DNA from 4 places in the Paenibacillus sp. FSL R7-0273 genome. Region 2 is predicted to be linked to each of the others. Evidence: riboswitches for the same ligand, from Rfam matches in the RefSeq annotation. Region 2 holds a riboswitch; each other region holds the start of a gene.
What was found. A riboswitch is a leader RNA that binds a small molecule or an ion and turns the genes downstream of it on or off. The one in region 2 is predicted to bind cyclic di-AMP.
Positions count from the first base shown of each region.

Region 1: it holds a riboswitch for cyclic di-AMP, as region 2 does, so the genes downstream of both, R70723_RS17030 (APC family permease) here and R70723_RS00495 (C40 family peptidase) in region 2, are expected to answer to the same signal.
Region 3: it holds a riboswitch for cyclic di-AMP, as region 2 does, so the genes downstream of both, R70723_RS02345 (hypothetical protein) here and R70723_RS00495 (C40 family peptidase) in region 2, are expected to answer to the same signal.
Region 4: it holds a riboswitch for cyclic di-AMP, as region 2 does, so the genes downstream of both, R70723_RS27840 (KamA family radical SAM protein) here and R70723_RS00495 (C40 family peptidase) in region 2, are expected to answer to the same signal.

Region 1 is NZ_CP009283.1:4,032,229-4,036,439, reverse strand. Features, by position in the region: gene R70723_RS17045 (ATP-binding protein) at 1-1,100, shown strand, start outside; gene R70723_RS17040 (thioredoxin domain-containing protein) at 1,194-1,949, shown strand; gene R70723_RS17035 (disulfide oxidoreductase) at 1,946-2,380, shown strand; cyclic di-AMP (ydaO/yuaA leader) riboswitch at 2,607-2,766, shown strand; gene R70723_RS17030 (APC family permease) at 2,902-4,211, shown strand, end outside.
Region 2 is NZ_CP009283.1:100,042-104,252, forward strand. Features, by position in the region: gene R70723_RS00480 (c-type cytochrome) at 1-1, opposite strand, end outside; gene R70723_RS00485 (GNAT family N-acetyltransferase) at 127-612, opposite strand; gene R70723_RS00490 (C40 family peptidase) at 877-1,368, opposite strand; cyclic di-AMP (ydaO/yuaA leader) riboswitch at 1,374-1,518, opposite strand; gene R70723_RS00495 (C40 family peptidase) at 1,900-2,328, opposite strand; cyclic di-AMP (ydaO/yuaA leader) riboswitch at 2,401-2,539, opposite strand; gene R70723_RS00500 (hypothetical protein) at 2,764-3,594, opposite strand; gene R70723_RS00505 (M1 family aminopeptidase) at 3,606-4,211, opposite strand, start outside.
Region 3 is NZ_CP009283.1:531,687-535,897, reverse strand. Features, by position in the region: gene R70723_RS02360 (ThuA domain-containing protein) at 1-91, opposite strand, end outside; gene ytxJ (bacillithiol system redox-active protein YtxJ) at 256-582, shown strand; gene R70723_RS02350 (glutaredoxin family protein) at 579-818, shown strand; gene R70723_RS02345 (hypothetical protein) at 944-1,363, opposite strand; cyclic di-AMP (ydaO/yuaA leader) riboswitch at 1,471-1,669, opposite strand; gene R70723_RS02340 (hypothetical protein) at 1,681-1,887, opposite strand; gene R70723_RS02335 (TraB/GumN family protein) at 2,020-3,255, opposite strand; gene R70723_RS02330 (hypothetical protein) at 3,363-3,557, opposite strand; gene R70723_RS02325 (ABC transporter permease) at 3,589-4,211, opposite strand, start outside.
Region 4 is NZ_CP009283.1:6,495,852-6,500,062, reverse strand. Features, by position in the region: gene R70723_RS27845 (DUF6612 family protein) at 1-757, shown strand, start outside; gene R70723_RS27840 (KamA family radical SAM protein) at 832-1,995, opposite strand; cyclic di-AMP (ydaO/yuaA leader) riboswitch at 2,138-2,281, opposite strand; gene R70723_RS27835 (cysteine hydrolase family protein) at 2,432-2,923, shown strand; gene R70723_RS27830 (copper amine oxidase N-terminal domain-containing protein) at 3,079-4,211, shown strand, end outside.

The DNA of each region.
Region 1 (4,211 bases), 3.4 Mb from region 2:
CGGTCCGCCGGAAGGTCATCAGCTCTAACCCGTCCCTGCTGCAGACAACCGGCTACCGCAACGAGGAGCTGGGTGATTATAAGAGCATTTTCTGTACGCCGAAGGATGAAGCCATGCTGAAGGAGGCGGTAGGCCGTGCAGTGTCAGGCCATTCCTCCAAAATCGAGCTTGAGGTGAAAATAAAAACCGGCGGAACTATAATCTGCAGCACCACCGTATTTCCGCTCGTCCACGGCAACCAGAAGCTGGTATATCTGGTTGCCGAGGATATCACGGCCTTTATCCGGTTTCAGCAGCAGCTGATCGTAGCGAAGGAAGCGGCAGAAAGCGCGGACCGGATCAAAAGCGAGTTCCTGACAACCATGAGCCACGAGATCCGTACGCCGCTGAACGGCATCATCGGGATCAATCAGCTGCTTGCCGAGGATGCAGTAAATCCGGAACAGCAGGAGCTGCTGCAGCTGCAGTTTAACAGCAGTCAGGCGCTGCTGAATGTCATCAATGATGTACTGGACTTTTCCAGGCTGGATTCGGATGGTCTGCAGCTGTGCAGTGAAGCATTTCCCCTGCAGGGCTTGCTTGCGGAATGCTCCGGGCTGTTCGAGGCCGCGGCCAAGGAGAAGGGGCTGCAGCTCCGGATGAATGTGGATGGAAATGTCCCTGATTATGTAAAAGGAGACAGCCTGAGAATCCGCCAGATTCTGGTGAATCTGATCGGCAATGCAGTCAAATTCACACCGGCGGGTGAGGTGGCGGTGCATGTCGGATTCAGCCGTTCGCAGGGAATCGAGGGAGAATATACCTTCCGGATCAAGGACACCGGTATAGGCATTCCTGCTGACAAGCTGCCCTTGTTGTTTCAGCCCTTTACCCAGCTGGATGCCTCGTATAACCGGCTCTATCCCGGAACCGGTCTGGGTCTTGCCATCAGCAGAAAGCTGGTGGAGCTGATGAACGGACGGATTATTATGTATTCCGAGCCGGGCAGCGGGACGGAGGTTGTCTTCAGCCTGAAGCTTGAGTCCGCAGTGACGGAGCCTGAGCAGTCTCAGGACTTCGAAGAGACGGTCTCCCTGGAGCTGAATACGGAGGCTGTGTAAGCCCGGGTTTGCCAAAGTGAGAACTTTAATTATATAATTTTAAATTATATGATTCATATTTAAGCGGTCCTCAGGACAGAAAGGAACTCTCACTTGGGCAAAAACAAACGCAAAAGCGCTGCACTTCCTGCAAAAAGCAAAAATGAGCAGCTTGTAGCGCAAATGGAGAAGCAGAAGAAGAAAACACTGATAGTGATTGTTGCTACGATCGTGCTGGTGGCGGTTATTTTTGCCGGGCTATTCATGCTGGCGAACAAAGACAGCTCTACAGCAGGCACAGCAGCTGAGCCTGTTGAATTCAATTACAGCACTCTGACAAGACTCGGCAGTGAGGATGCTCCGGTCAAAATCGTCGAGTTCGGCGATTATAAATGTCCAGCCTGCGCCCAGTTCGCAGGTGTAATCAAACCGCAGCTGGTGCAGGAATATGTCAATCAGGACAAGGCAGCCCTGTATTTTGTAAACCTGGCTTTCCTCGGGCCTGATTCCACAACGGCTGCCCTTGCAGCATTGTCTGTGTATAATCAGAACAGCGATGCCTTCTGGAAGTACTATGATGCAATTTATGCGAATCAAGGCGATGAGAACAAGGAATGGGCTACAGCCGATTTCCTGGTTGAGCTGGCACAGAAGGAGAATCTGCAGATTGATTATGATCTGCTCCGCAAGGATATTGAAGAGAAGACCTACAAGAGTCAGATCGACAGTGAAATTCAGCTGGCAACAGCATCCGGTGTATCCTCTACGCCATCGCTGTTTGTGAACGGGGTAATGGTCGATGAGCCGTTCAATATGGAGGCGATTGACGCCCAGATTCAAGCCGCGTCCAAAGCGGTGAGTGCCGAGTGACAAGCTTTACTGCCTTTTGCCGGCGACATTGTCTGTATCTGGCCTGGTTTGTATCCATCATTGCTGTGGCCGGAAGCCTATACCTGAGCGAAGTTTTGAAGTTCGAGCCCTGCAAGCTATGCTGGTTCCAGCGTATCTTCATGTATCCGCAGCTGTTTCTGCTGGGAATTGCCACATACCGGGGGGATAAAAAAATTATCCCCTACGTATTGCCGCTGAGCATCATTGGCGGAAGCATCTCCATCTATCACTATGCGGAGCAAAAGATTCCTGCACTGAGCAAGGTGCTTCCGTGTACGATAGGCGTTCCCTGCAATGAGGATTATATTAATCTTCTCGGCTTCATCACCATTCCGCTGATGGCCTTGACCGCCTTTGTTCTGATTACAGTTCTGCTCTGGACAGGGCGCAAGGAAACCGACGCAGAATAAGCTGCCGGCAGGCGGGCTTTAAACGCTGATCATTCCTGATTTTTTTGTCACAATTAACATCCAAAACACGCTAAAACCAAGGTACAAAGGGATAATGCAAGAGAATGAAAGATCTCTTCATCCCCGATCTTGGAATTGCGGGTTTTGGATGTTTTTTCATGTCTTTTCATTTGTTTCACAGCTTTACTGGAAATGATTTGTAGACTATCATTAAGCCTTGTGAGAAGTTGAATATGCGCTGAATTTTCCGCAGGGAAATCGGGGGAACCATACTTGGCCGCAAGGCCGACGGGGTGAATCGGAAGCAGGCTCAAAAGCCTGCAGCCGTAGGGCTTTCCACAGCCCGAATCCGCCAGCTAACCTCGTAAGCAAAGGTGGGATAATGACCATGCCATAAGCATGCGGATCATTTCCGTAGGCTTATTTTTTTGCCTGCATTTATGAAAATCCACCTATGAAAGCGATGAAAACAGCGCACGGTATAACCGGTTCAACTAACAAAGAGAGGAACTGTTACAACAATGGTAAGCAAGGTAAAGCGGCTATTGATCGGGCGTCCGATGAAATCCAATGAGCTCGATCAGGAAAAGCTATCCAAGGTGAAAGCGCTGGCTGTCCTGTCTTCTGATGCGCTCTCGTCAGTAGCCTACGGAACGGAACAAATTCTCCTGGTGCTGGTGGCTGCAGGCTTCACGGCCATCTGGTACTCACTGCCAATCGCGCTTGCCGTACTGGGCCTGCTGGCCATCCTCATTTTATCCTACCGGCAGACGATCTTTGCTTATCCGCAGGGCGGCGGGGCCTATATTGTAGCTAAAAGCAATCTCGGTGTCCCCACCGGCCTGTTAGCAGGCGGCTCGCTGCTGGTCGATTATATTCTTACGGTTGCCGTCAGCGCCTCGGCGGGCACGGACGCGATCACATCCGCTTTTCCAGCCTTGCATGATCATACTGTACTTATTGCTGTATCCGTCATTTTGCTGCTAACGATCGTCAATCTGCGCGGGGTTACGGAATCGGCCTCTTTTATCGCAATCCCGGTATATTTATTTGTCGTTTCGATCTTCTTTCTGATCGGTGCCGGGGTGTTCAAATATTTGACCGGCGGCGCCCATGCCAGCGTTCCTGAAATCGGCTCGGCCGTGTCCAATGTCAGCCTGTTCCTGCTATTGAAGGCCTTCAGCTCCGGCTGCTCAGCCCTCACCGGGGTAGAGGCGGTATCCAATGCCATCCCGAACTTCAAGGCTCCTGCGGAAAAAAATGCTGCCAAAACGCTGATGATGATGGGGCTTATCCTCGGTCTGATGTTCACAGGTATTACCCTTCTGGCTTACTGGTATGGGGTTACCCCGGATGAAAAAGCCACAGTAGTGTCACAAATTGCGGAATCAACCTTTGGCCGCGGCGGTTTGTACTTCTTCATTCAAGGGGTTACAGCTGTCATCCTATTCCTGGCTGCAAATACGGCTTATTCGGCGTTCCCGCTGCTGGCCTTTATGTTTGCCAAAGACAAATATCTGCCGCATGCGTTTATGGTGCGCGGAGACCGGCTGGGCTTCTCTAACGGGATTATTTTTCTCGGCGTCCTGTCGGCAGTGCTGGTAGCCGCTTTTCACGGAAATACTGAAGGTCTGATTCCGCTGTATGCAGTCGGCGTATTCATTCCGTTCACGCTGTCCCAGCTCGGCATGATGGTCCACTGGTTCAAAACAAGACCCAAGGGCTGGCAGAATAAGTTTGCGGTTAACACGGTCGGTATGCTGACCACACTTACGATCACCCTGATCTTTATTATTACGAAATTCTCCAGTGTATGGATGGCGTTCATCTT
Region 2 (4,211 bases):
TCTTCATCCGTCCCCTCCATGTAAGCTGCTTCTTCATTATACCGAATGGTAAAGCGTTATCATAGAGGATGTGTCAAATAATTGAACAATTTTGGCTGCGGCTATTTGGCATATTCCCGGAACCGGTTATTTATTATAAACCATGCAGTAAAATGGCTTGTCTCCGGAGGGAGTACGGCGTTCATACGTATCTGTAATCGTAAATCCGCATTTCTGGTAGGTCCGGATGGCCCGCTGATTCCAGGTCAGCACCTCCAGGTCAATCTCCCGGTCCGGATATCTCTCCAGAGCAGCCTGAAGGATTGCATTCATAAAAGAATGCCCCCGTCCATGTCCGCACAGCTCAGGACGCATGCCGATGCCGAGCCGGACCACGCCTTCCATCGGAAACAGCTGCGCGAAGCCGCACAGGCCGCCTTGGGCGTCCACAACGGATATATATTGCTCGCTGCGCAGTACCGGGTCGCCAAATTCTATGCCTAGCGCCTGCATCTGCTCCCACGGCAGCCATCCGTAAATATTATAGGGCGGCCTGTAATCCCATCCGCATATATCCTCGGCGTGACTGGTCTCCATTGGCACAACATAAAAAGTAACTGGGGTGCTGCTCATAAGGCCACAGGCCTCCTTTCAGGGGACGATTCAATCTATACCGTATACTTAATTATATACATAACAGGGCGGGTTCAACTCAGGAATTTGGTGCAGCAGGCAGAAACTTGACAAACCGCCAATAATATTTTATGAAATTGCGGAAAATAGGGTTTTAAGGTGTTTTATGCGTGAGGGGAGGGGTAAGTAGTTTTATAGACAAAAAAACAGGCCCCCTCCAAGATTTCGGCAAAAATCCTGGAAAAGCGCCCGTTTTATCGTTACTTATTGAACATCATCATTTTCTTCGGAATCTGTTGCAACTGCATGGTAAGCATCTGTGCTCATGATCCGTTTGGCGCCAACGTAGCGGTTGACGTAGTAGTTGTCACTCAGCGAGCTGATGGTTACGCCCTTTGAGCTTGAAGCATGTGCGAATTTGCCGTTACCGACATAAATGCCGACATGGGATACGCCGCGGCCGCTTGTATTGAAGAATACAAGATCGCCTTCCCGGAGATTATCACGGGAGATCGCAGTGCCCATCTGGTATTGGGAGCCGGATTGATGCGGCAGGTTAATGCCGATCTTATCAAATACGTACATCGTGAAGCCGGAGCAATCAAAGCCGTTAGTCGATTCTCCGCCGGAAACATACTTGGTTCCGATGGCCTTATCGATGACTTTATCCATCCTGGAATCTGCGGAAGCGCTTGCTGCTCCAATGGTAAGCATAATAGAAAAGCTGAGTAGTGCGGCGGCTAACTTCTTCTTCAAAAGTAAATACCCCTTCCAAATGCCTACGAGGTTAGCTTAAGGGTTCGGTTGAAGGTCCCCTATGACCCCTCTGTGAATAGGAGGTCAATTCACCCAAAATCGGTTCCCCCGTTTCCCTTATTTCGTAAGGGAACTCGGCACGACTGTTGATTAGATTAGCTGGCAGAACATTATGACAAAACGTTTGTAAAACACGGTTGAATAATTACAAAAATGTTACTAAAAGCTCACTGCGATAATTGTAGCAAAGACAGAGGCTGTTGGCAATCACTTAAAACATATTAATGCATAATATTTGCGCTTTTTAAGAGAAGCGGGTGCTTAAAAAGACTCGAATTTACGTGCAAAGTAAGCTTTTTCAGAAATAATATTGGAACTTTTAGTAAGAGGGGTGTTTCATAAGGCCCAGATGTGTGTAAAAGGAATAATAAGGAAATAAAAAGGCAAAACCCGGAGCTGATTACGGCAATAATCAAGTCCGGGCCAGTATAAGTTACAATTATGTGTCAGAGGTTGTAATAAGGGGAAGGTTCAATCGTAAGCGACAGCCTGGTAAGCTGTTGTGCTCATTACGCGTTTGGCGCCAACGTAGCGGTTGGCCCAGTAAGCCTGGCTCAGCGAGCTGATGGTTACACCCTTGGAGCTGGAGGACTGTGCAAATTTTCCGTTACCGACATAAATACCGACATGGGAAACTCCGTTGCCCAGCGTATTGAAGAATACAAGATCGCCGGCACGCAGATTGCTTTTTGAAACGGCTGTGCCTACACTGTACTGCGCTTTCGAGGTGCGGGGCAGCGTAAGGCCGATGTTCTTAAATACGTACTTGGTGAAACCGGAACAATCGAAGCCAGAGGTGCTTGTCCCTCCAGTTTTGTAAGAAACTCCGATCGTTTTGGAGATAACTGCGTCCATTTTGGAGTCAGCTGAGACGCTTGTGGCGCCCATAGTGAATACCATCACAAGACCCAGTGCTGCTGCGGTGCATTTCTTTTTTAGATGTGTACGAAATGATGTGTGACTTTTCAAAAGATGTACTCCTTCCAAGGCCTGCGAGGTTAGCTTAAGGATTCGGTAGAAGGTTCCCCTATGACCCCTCTAAAGCGAGATCAATTCACCCAAAATATGGTTCCCCCACTTCCCGGTGCTGGGAATTTGGCGTTTTATGCACCAGAACAGTGACTGTTGATTGGCAATGTTGAAGTGTATAAGGTACATACAGTTAGTCGAAATTAGTTTCAAAAGATTACAAAGTTGTTACCGGTGGTACAGGCATCATTGTAACAGAGGTTTAAATGTTTTGCAAATGCACTGTAAAGCGGCTGCTAAGCACAAAAGAGTCACACCCCTGAAACAGAGGCAGTGACTCTTTTAATATGCCGTTTTGGCGGAAAATTATTGTGGGAATGTTTTACTGCTCCACAGGTGGTACTGGGCGGCGATTCCCCACATTTTGAACAGGGTGGAGGGGAGCGGTGCAACCTGCCGGAGGAGCAGCGCAGGCAGTCCGGGATAGAACAGGCCCGTTACCGCGCACAGCAGCCAGGTTAGCAGCCCTCCTGCGCCAAGCACAAGTGCTGCCCCGGTAGATGGAATAAGCAGCCTGAGGTAAGCGGGCAGCGCGGAGAACATGCCTGTGCCGGCAGTATAACCGAATTGCATATATAGCAGTACAGTCCGAATAATATACAGATAGAGCATCCAGGCCAGCAGATAAGGGAGAAGCCTCAGAAGCAGCTTATAATCTAACAGCCCGCCTAACAGCAGCGTATACATTTTGGGCAGCAGCCAGTATAGCGGAAGCGCGGAGAGTGCCCATTCAGCCAGGCTGAAGACGAATACCGGCAGCCCGTAAAGCCTCATTCCCGGAAAAAAGAACAGGCCGCGCTCACCCTTGCGCTCCTGATGCAGCTCATGGAGCAGTCCGGCGCGGATAAACGGGGATACCAGCAGCCGCAGCAGCGACAGCCCCAGCAACATCCAGAGCCAGCGCTGGACCCCCGGGTCACTGCCCAGAGCAGCCTGACCCTCGATATAATACAGCAGCCTGCCCAGGCCGCTGCCTCCGGCATGGGTATCCGGATAACGCAGCAGCACCGGGATAACAGCAGACCTGACGAACCTGTACAAAAAATAGCCCCAGAGCAGCCGGTAGATAAATAGCAGAATCAGTATATAAAATTGCTCCTTCATGCTGATCCAGCTGCGGGAAATTGCTCTTTTCACTATCCTTCACCTCACCAGACTAGAGTTCCGAGCAGAGTTTCAAGCAGTTTGGTTACACTTAGCGTCCAGCGCGAGAGCGTCTTCGGCGCAAGCTCGGCCAGCATGAAGTTATTCAGATGCTTAGCCTCCAGCAGAATGGAGTGTCCGGGGTCAATGTCCACAGAGGCAAGCGGGGCTTTGTAGGACAGCTGGAAGGCAGTCGATTTCTGCTCCCCGTTCCAGAATTGCTGTACGGTATAGCCGTCGGAAAAGGTGAATTTAACCGGAACATTAGCGTAGCTGCTGCCCTTATTGCTCACCTCTACCGTAGCCTCATAACGGGGCTCTCCGCCGTCAATGCCGGCTTTGGCAGCACCGTTGGTAATGCGGTCTACAGAGAAGTCAGGCGCACCGCCGCTGTATACATACTCGTCAAAATAGTCCTGCCACGACTGCTTGGTTACTTTTTCGACAACCTTCTGGAAGTCTGCAGTAGCAGGATGCTTAAATCTGTACTTGCGGGCGTAGGAGAGCATAATAGCATCCATTGTTTTGGTGCCGACCTGCTGTTCAATGTCTTTTAGCACCAGCTTGCCGCGGATATATACGTTACGGGTATAGCCTTCGGCAGCAGCGTA
Region 3 (4,211 bases), 430 kb from region 2:
GGATCTGCTGAAGCTCCTGATCGACTCCGGCAAACGGGTGGTACTTTACCGCTGTATAGCTGCCGATTGCAAGGGCTTTCAATTCAGACATGAATAATGACACCTCTCCATCCATTAAACTGTTTCATTTCATGTTACGTCCCATTCACCTTAGCACTTCCTCCATGTTTTTACAAACGGCTTTTGCTTTAATTTTGAACTATGTTACAATCATCCTTACAGGTTTCATTTCTTATTACAGGAGGGTGATATACAATGTCTATTCAACAGCTGCATACTTCTGATGAACTGCATAATTATGTCGGCCAGCCCGGCAAAAAGCTGCTTTTCAAGCACAGCACTACCTGCCCGATCAGCGCTAAGGCGCATGAGGAATTCCAGGCTTATGTACAAAGCTCGGATACACCGGCGGCCATTGTCCATGTCATTGAAGACCGTCCGGTCTCCAATCAGATTGCCGAGGAGTTCGGCATCAAGCATGAATCCCCGCAGATTTTTCTGCTGGAAGGCAGCGATGTGAGCTGGAACACCTCCCACTGGAAAATCACCCGCTCTGCCATCAAGGAGGCCGTTGATAAATGAGCCAGCCTGTAATCGTCTACTCCACTGCAGGCTGCAGTGACTGCAATCAGGTTAAGCAGCTGCTGACCAATCAGGGAATTCCTTTTGAAGTACGCGATATTATGGCAAGCGCCGTCTATCAGGAGGAAGTTGAAAAGCTTGGTTTTATGGGCATTCCTGTAACGGTATCCGGTGACCGGGCCGTCAAGGGCTTCAACCTTCCTGAGCTTGAGGAACTGATCGCCGCTGCCAGATAACAGCCTTTAGTACCCAGTGTCATAAAAAAAGTATTCCCTGGTCCGAAGCCCGGGGAATACTTTTTTTATGGTTAAACCATATAGCAGAATCTGCACACGGTTGGCCCGCTACATCCAGTGCCCCCTTATTCACACTCTGCCGCCAGATGGCTGACATGCCCGCTGTGGCTATAGATGACATTGTCGGCTCCAAGCCCTTTATAGACCAGCCTTGGCCGCATGGAGGTCGTAATCACGGAAATCGGCCCGGTCGTCCAGGTCCGGCACATCTGCACATAACGGCAGCATAATGCGACACTGCTCTCAAACAGATAGATCCGGCCTACCGGAAACGGCGGTCTGAGCCAGGTATGCAGATGCCGGGTGTCCACCTCAAAAATCACCTCTACCCCCAGCTCCGCCAGCCGCTGCTTCTCAGCCGGATTGTTGGCAAGCCCCGCAAACCTTGCCCCCTTCGCAATCAGCAGCTTAATAAAATGCTCTCCCGCCTTCGTAGGCGCACAAATGAGGATATAATCTTCCTGAGCGTCCATTGCCATCTCCATTTTCGTCTCCCCTTCCCTCTTACTTCTTTATCTAAATTTTTCTATAAGAAAACAGCAAAAAACCGCAAAGGATTCCCTTTGCGGTCCGGTTAACGGTCACAATATACTGATCCTCTCTGCAATACGCTTACGAGGTTAGCTGCCGGATTCGGGCGTTGAGAGTCGCCCTACCTGTCCTCTGCAGGAAGCTTCAGCGCTTCTCACAGACTCAAGGATTCACCCCATAACCGGCCCCGCCTGCTTGCCCGCAGCCTCCGGTTGTTGGTTCCCCCGCTTTCCGTTACGGAAATTAAGCGGATTTCATATGTAGTTATCTTTTATCTCTTTTTCCCTTTACCGCTGCTCTTCTTGCTGCTCTTTACGAACCGCAGGACAGCCATCAGGCAGCCCAGGATTCCCAGACCCAGCAGCAGGGTCTGTAACGCACCCAGCAGGGTGCTGCCATCCGGCTGAAGCAGACTGCTGGCTACGATCAGCAGGGCGGAACCGGTAACTAATACCGGGGTTTTTACATTCAGGTTCAAGACTACCACTCCTTAGTACTAAGGGTACACTATCGGCGGCCGGATCACCAGCCCCTCGCAAGTCCTGCTGCCGCTAATCAAGAAAAAGATGCCGATCCTCTCCGGATGGGCACCTTTTTTCCTGCTGATATGTTATTTCCGGACCACAGTATAACCCTTATCCTGGAGCAGCTTGATAATGCCATGCTCACCCAGGTAATGCGCCGCACCGACTACAATGAAATACTCTTCATTCTTGCCGTTCTTAAGGTAATCGTCAATTTTGTCAGCCATACCGATGTTGCGGTCAACCAGCATCGCCTTGTAGTATTCCGCGTCTCCGGCAAAGCTGTTGGTCAGCTGCAGCAGCTGCTCATCATTGCCTGATTTCCAGATCTCGGCCATCATATCTACACTCTGATCAATCACATCATAATTCTCTATTGCTGCGAGAAGATTAGCCTCCTGCAGCTCTTTGGAGAAGTTGTTGAACATACCCAGCTGGGATTCATAGGATTCCAGCTCCACAACCGGAATTTTCCGCTCAATCGCCTTCTGAATGAAGTACAAGTCAATTCCGGCTGAAGCCTCGTAGCCGGCCGTCGCTGCTTTCAGGCTGCTGAGTGTCGTTTCTGCCACCCAAGGCTTGAACTGGTCCAGCGCATTGGCCTGAACACCTGCTTCCTTAAGCACCTCACCCAGCTTGGCATATGTCTCGCCGGAGATATGATCCTTCAGCGTCGTGCCGTCCTGATACGTCCCCATTTCCAGAACCAGCTTCTGCGATGCCTCATCAGCCGCCTTGCTGATATCAATTTCTACACCAAGATAATCAGACTCGGCAAAAGCCTCTTCAAATTCCTTGCTCAGCGGATAGAAGCTGTCATCGGCAATATGCATGGAGCCGACCAGATACACCGTGTTGCCGTTGCTTTCGACTTCCCACATGAAGCCGCGTCCGCCTTGCGTACTTACAGCACTCTGGCTTCCGCTGCCTGTAGTCTTGGTCTTCAGAACAACCGTACGGGTCTGCGTATCCCAGCTGACCTCGTAACCCGCGGCATCACCTAGAACCCGGATAGGTGCGTAGGTCACGCCGTTAATTACGGTAAGCTTACTTTTCAGAGTAACGGACTTACCGTCAACAATGGCATAGATTGTGTCGCCCGCCGCATTCTGCAGCTGGGCATCCATCGCTTCAAGCGTAGCTCTAAGCGGAACAAGCGTAGTGCCCTGATTGTTGACCGGTGCGCCTGCCTTGTATTCCACGACCTGATTGTTCACTTTTATTGCCGGCTGCTGCGGGGCGGCCATGGCCGGAGCTGCTGTTGCGGTAAGCAATCCTGCCGATAGGGTAAGAGATAATAGCATTTGTTTCCAGTTTCTCATGTACCTTGTCTCCTTTAGCTTCATATAGTCAACATAATATAATTAAGCAAATATAGGATAGTAGACACAGGGATGACAAAGTTTGTTATTCAAATACAAGGGATGCGTTACGCTCTGCTTCTGCGCTCTTTGGCCATTCCCCACAGCATTGCAAACACTGCTGCAGCACTTAATCCTACGGTTAGTCCTTGTATGAAGTCACGTACTGGGGAACCGTTCGTATCTATTACCAGACCGAACATAATCATGTTCAACGCGCATACTGCAAGAAACAGGAAGTTTTGATTTTTTTTACTCATCATTGTAATTGCTCCTCTTATTTTTATTTTTGTATTAGATTTTGTAGGCCTTCATTGCTTTTCTGATCTCTTTAATGCTTGGGCGCTTGCCGTACATCAGTACGCCTGTGCGGTAGATCTTCGCTGCCAGCCAGCCGAATGCAAAGGTTGTTACCAGCAGAATGACCAGCGAGACGATAATCTCCCAGAAGGCGACCTGGCCGACTCCGATACGCAGCAGCATACTCAGCGGTGAGGTGAACGGAATGTAGCTCGCTACCTTGACCAGCGTGGTATTCGGAGCCCAAATGCTGAACAGCGGAACATAGAAGTTCACGAAGCCGATCATCATAATCGGTGTGATAGCCTGGCCGAGATCCTCTGTACGGCTGACAATGGAACCGACCGCCGCGTAGATAAGTGCATACAGGAAGTAGCCCAGGATATACAGGATTAATCCGTAGACCAGAAGCGAGATGCTAAGCTGGCTCATATCCAGCTCGAAGTCAGCCAGAATACCCGAGTTATGCGGCAACATCAGATTCGCGGTTACACTTACTGCAATGATTGCGATTTGCATCAGTCCGACCAGGAAAATACCGATGACCTTGCCGAACATCTGGGTTAACGGCGATGCGCTCGTAATCAGAATCTCCATGATGCGCGAGCTTTTCTCTG
Region 4 (4,211 bases), 890 kb from region 2:
TCAGGTGATCAGCAAGGTAACTGCAGCAGCAAAGACACTTAAGAATTTTCACATTGATGTGACCAAGAAACAGGATGTACAAAGCGGAGGCGTGAAGATCAGCAATACCAACACGCTCAATCTGGATATTAACCGCCTGCCTGCCTTTGCTGCAGCAGGAAGTGTAAAAGTCAGCCTGCTGGAGACTTCTTATGAGCTGTACGCAAATGATAAGGAGTCCTACTATCTGGTAGACGGCAGCGAGCTTATCGCAGATTCTGAAGGAGACTATGAAAGTAGTGAAGAGCTTAGCAATACTGATACTGTAACGGACGGCGACGGAGAGCCGATTGATCCTGAGGCGCAGTATTGGATTGACCTGGAGAAGGCAGAGTGGAATACCTTTTACTCCAAAGGCCAGTATGATCCTGCAGCCATGCTGGATTCCGTCAAAGCCTACAAAAAATCCATGAAAATAAGTACTGCCGGAACACAGACTGTTATGCAGTTTACACTGACTGATCCGGCGGCAGCTAAGGCGGTCATTACCTTATATGATCAGGAGAATCTTTGGGATGGGGAGACCCTGCAGCCGAAGAGTGTAACCTGGAAGGTATTCGTCAATACCAAGACATGGCAGACAGAGAAGCTGACTGTTGACCTGAGCTATGTATTAGCAGCTGACGGAGCGAAGGATACATACACTACCAAGATTGAAGCGAAATACTCCAAGAATAATAAGATCCCAGCAATTGTTAAACCGGCTGAGCTGGAGTAGAGCTTATAGCGGAAATATTGAACAGCCCCGGGATAATCCAATCTCCGGGGCTATCGTTGTTTTAATAGTGAGTCTTACTTCGCAATAACAGTCTCCTGTAACGCTGCATTACATGCAGTGACACCCGTACTTTTCTTCACAGGCTTGCTCCAGTATTGCTCATTCCCCGGCAGGTCATCGAACCATTCGGCATCCTCCGGGCAGTCGAGGATCATGAATTTTCCGTACTCCTGATCACGGGACTGATGGTATTTAAGATAGGCTTTGCCGTCTTCAATGGCCAGAATTTCGATTTTGCCGGAGGAGTGGCTCATGGAAAGCCTGACTCTTTTGCCGAGGCCTGAGGTTCGGGCTTTGGCTTCTTCGACGATCCGGTATACCTGCTCAAGCGGCAGGACGAATTCACGGTTGCCGGCGATCGGCCGGTTAATAAAGAAATAGTAGGGCGTGATTCCGGCCCAGGACAGGCGGTCCAGCAGCTCACCCAGAACAGCAGGGTCATCGTTAATGCCCTTAAGCACCGGAGTCTGATTGACGATAATTGCCCCGGCGTCATGCAGGGCTCTTACGGCCCGCTTGGCCTCAGGTGTGATTTCCCGCGGATGATTAATATGCGCCATAATATAAATTCGTTTTTCTACAGTAGAGTGGGTGCGGATCAGCTCCAGCAGCTCGGGGTCCTGGGAGATACGCATCGGATTGAATACCGGCAGCTTGGAGCCGAGGCGGATGATTTTAACATGCGGGATGGCCCGCAGGCTCTCAATGATGAAGCGCAGCTTGGTTGTCGAGAGGATCAGACTGTCGCCTCCGGTCAGCAGAACGTTGTTGATCTCCGGATGGGCGGCGATATACTCAATTCCGGCGGTGACATCGAAGGAGGCTTCTTTGACATCATTGCGGAACAGCCGTTTGCGGAAGCAATAGCGGCAGTAGGCCCCGCAGACCTCGGAGACAATCAGCAGGGCGGTAGTCCGGTACTTATGCTGGCAGCCCGGCACCACATAGTTGGCTTCCTCATCGGAGGCATCCCACTGCCCATACTCCATGAGCTCTCCCTCTCCGGGAACAACGAGCCTGCGGATCGGATCATCCGGGTCCTCCCAGTCTATCAGGGACAGATAGTAGTCGTTCGCCCGGAACACAAATTTGTCCGTGACCTCCTTGAGCCGGGCTCTTTCTGCTTCGGGCAGTATTTCCATTTTGTTAATGTCGGTTATGTATCGTACCTTTTGCACATGAATCTCTCCTTTGTTCTCAGAATGGCGAGACAATAGGGAGCCTTGATGTCAAAAGCCAAACTGTTAGCCAGCAGGGTCTCTAAAGAACACAAAAAGAGACCCTTAGCACAAGGGTCTCATGTTATTAGAAACATAAAAAAGCAGACCCATCCACTACTGACGAGGTTAGCTGACGGACTCGGGTAAGATGGTACCCTACATTGCTGATCTCAATGATTCGCCCCAATTGACTGGTTCCCCCGCTTTCCAGCTGGAAATGCTGGAAATTAAGCGTAGTTCAAGTATAACCTGCAAAGTTTGCTTAAGTCAAAGTTGTTGGCGTCAGCTGCAAGGCTATCTTTTTACAGTTTAGTTTTAATTAAACGTTATTTGGTATTCCGTCTGATTATGTTGTACGATATCGGCATATCTTTTTACAACAAGGAGGACCTTGATGAAGCTGGGTTATTTGATTATTGATATGCAGGAAATCTATGTGCGGGATTCGGTCGATCAGAAGACGCTGGACCGCGGCTGTGAATATATTAATTATGTCGCAGACATGCTCCGGGAGAAGGATCAGCTGGTCATTCACATTCAGGATATTGAGGGCATAGAGGAAGCTACCAGGGAACGCTACAATATCATTCCGGAAATTCAGGTGAAGGACAGTGATCTGAAGGTAACCAAGGAGCACTCTAATGCATTCTGGAAAACAGGGCTGGAGCAGCTGCTGAACGACCATGGTGTCGAGCTGCTGATCATCGCCGGCTTCTCGATGGAGCACTGCGTGCAGTTTACCTACAACGGGGCAAGCGAGCGGGGCTTCCGTCCGGTTCTGCTGCAAAATGGCGTTTTGAGCGCATACAGCGACGTAATCACTGCTGCCTCTAGAGACCGTAATCTGATCTCGTATCCGGTGATTCCATATTTGATTAACCAGTAGCATTGAACACCAACGACACCCTGTTTGTCTGCAGTAGCTCTGCGGAACGGAGGGGTGTTTTTTATTTGGAGAAAGCCTCTTGTATATTGAAACTTTTTCCATTTACGCTCGTCCAATAGTACAGAAGCTATTCTATTATAGGGGAGACTTACATAATGAAAAATTGGAAGCTGGCTGCCGGCATTCTGGCAGCGGCTATTGCTTTAAGTCCGGGAGCAGCATCTGCAGCCTCGGCCAGCGTTATTCAGCTGAATTACAAAGAGACCTCACTGGGCCGCAGCCAGGTAGTTACTTCTGGTACTACGCTTGTTCCGCTGCAGCAGCTGGCACAGACGATGGGCTACGCCCTTACCTGGAATCAGAGCACGAGGTCGGCTAAGCTGATCCGTCCCGGCCGCGAGGTTGCTTTGACTGCCGGTACTGTTAGCGCAACTGTAGACGGTACTGCAGCAAGCCTGACTAAGGCGCCGCATATTCTCAAAGGTAAAATCTATGTACCGCTGGTATCAGCAGTCAGTCTGCTGGGCGGCAAAACGGTTTATGACAAGGACAGCGGCAGCTTGAACATTGTGGATGAGCTACGTTATTCGGTTGCTTCGGCTCAAGGCAGAACCTACTGGGTGTCACAAAAGAACGGCAATGTCTTCTATAGTATCTCTGCTTCCGGAAAGCCGGTGCTGATCGGAGAACTGCCGTTTGCTGATCTGATTTATACCCATGGTCTTGAGGTTAAGAATGTAGGTAAGGGTACGGAGCTTCTGCTGCTCACCGATAACCATTATGCAATGTTCCAGGACATAAGCAACGGCTACCAGGCGCTGATTCAAGACGGCACAATTGTAAAGCAGATGGACTATCACTATAATATCAAGTCATACATAAAGGCTCCTCTGCTAAAAACCCCCCAGATCTACATGACCGATGGTGCCGGCGTACAGTACATTAATGCAGACGGCAGCCTGGGCAAGCTGTTTGATCTGGAAGCCATCACAGGCATAGAAGGACAATACACTATTGAATATGCGGCAAAGGATATTATCCTGGCACGATTCATGACAAACACACAGCTGTATGCCATTAATACTGCAAGCGGGACAGGCATCAATCTTAGTGCGCAACTGATCAGTGCCGGGGACCGTAAAGAGTGGGACCGGGCAGACGGATCGGATGATTTTTATCTTAGTAAAATGCTTGTCCTAAAGAAGCGGGAGGGGAATCTGATGACCTTCACTTATGCCACGCTGCCTGACGGAAAAGTGAAGACCGTGACGTATACAGTGGGTTCGCA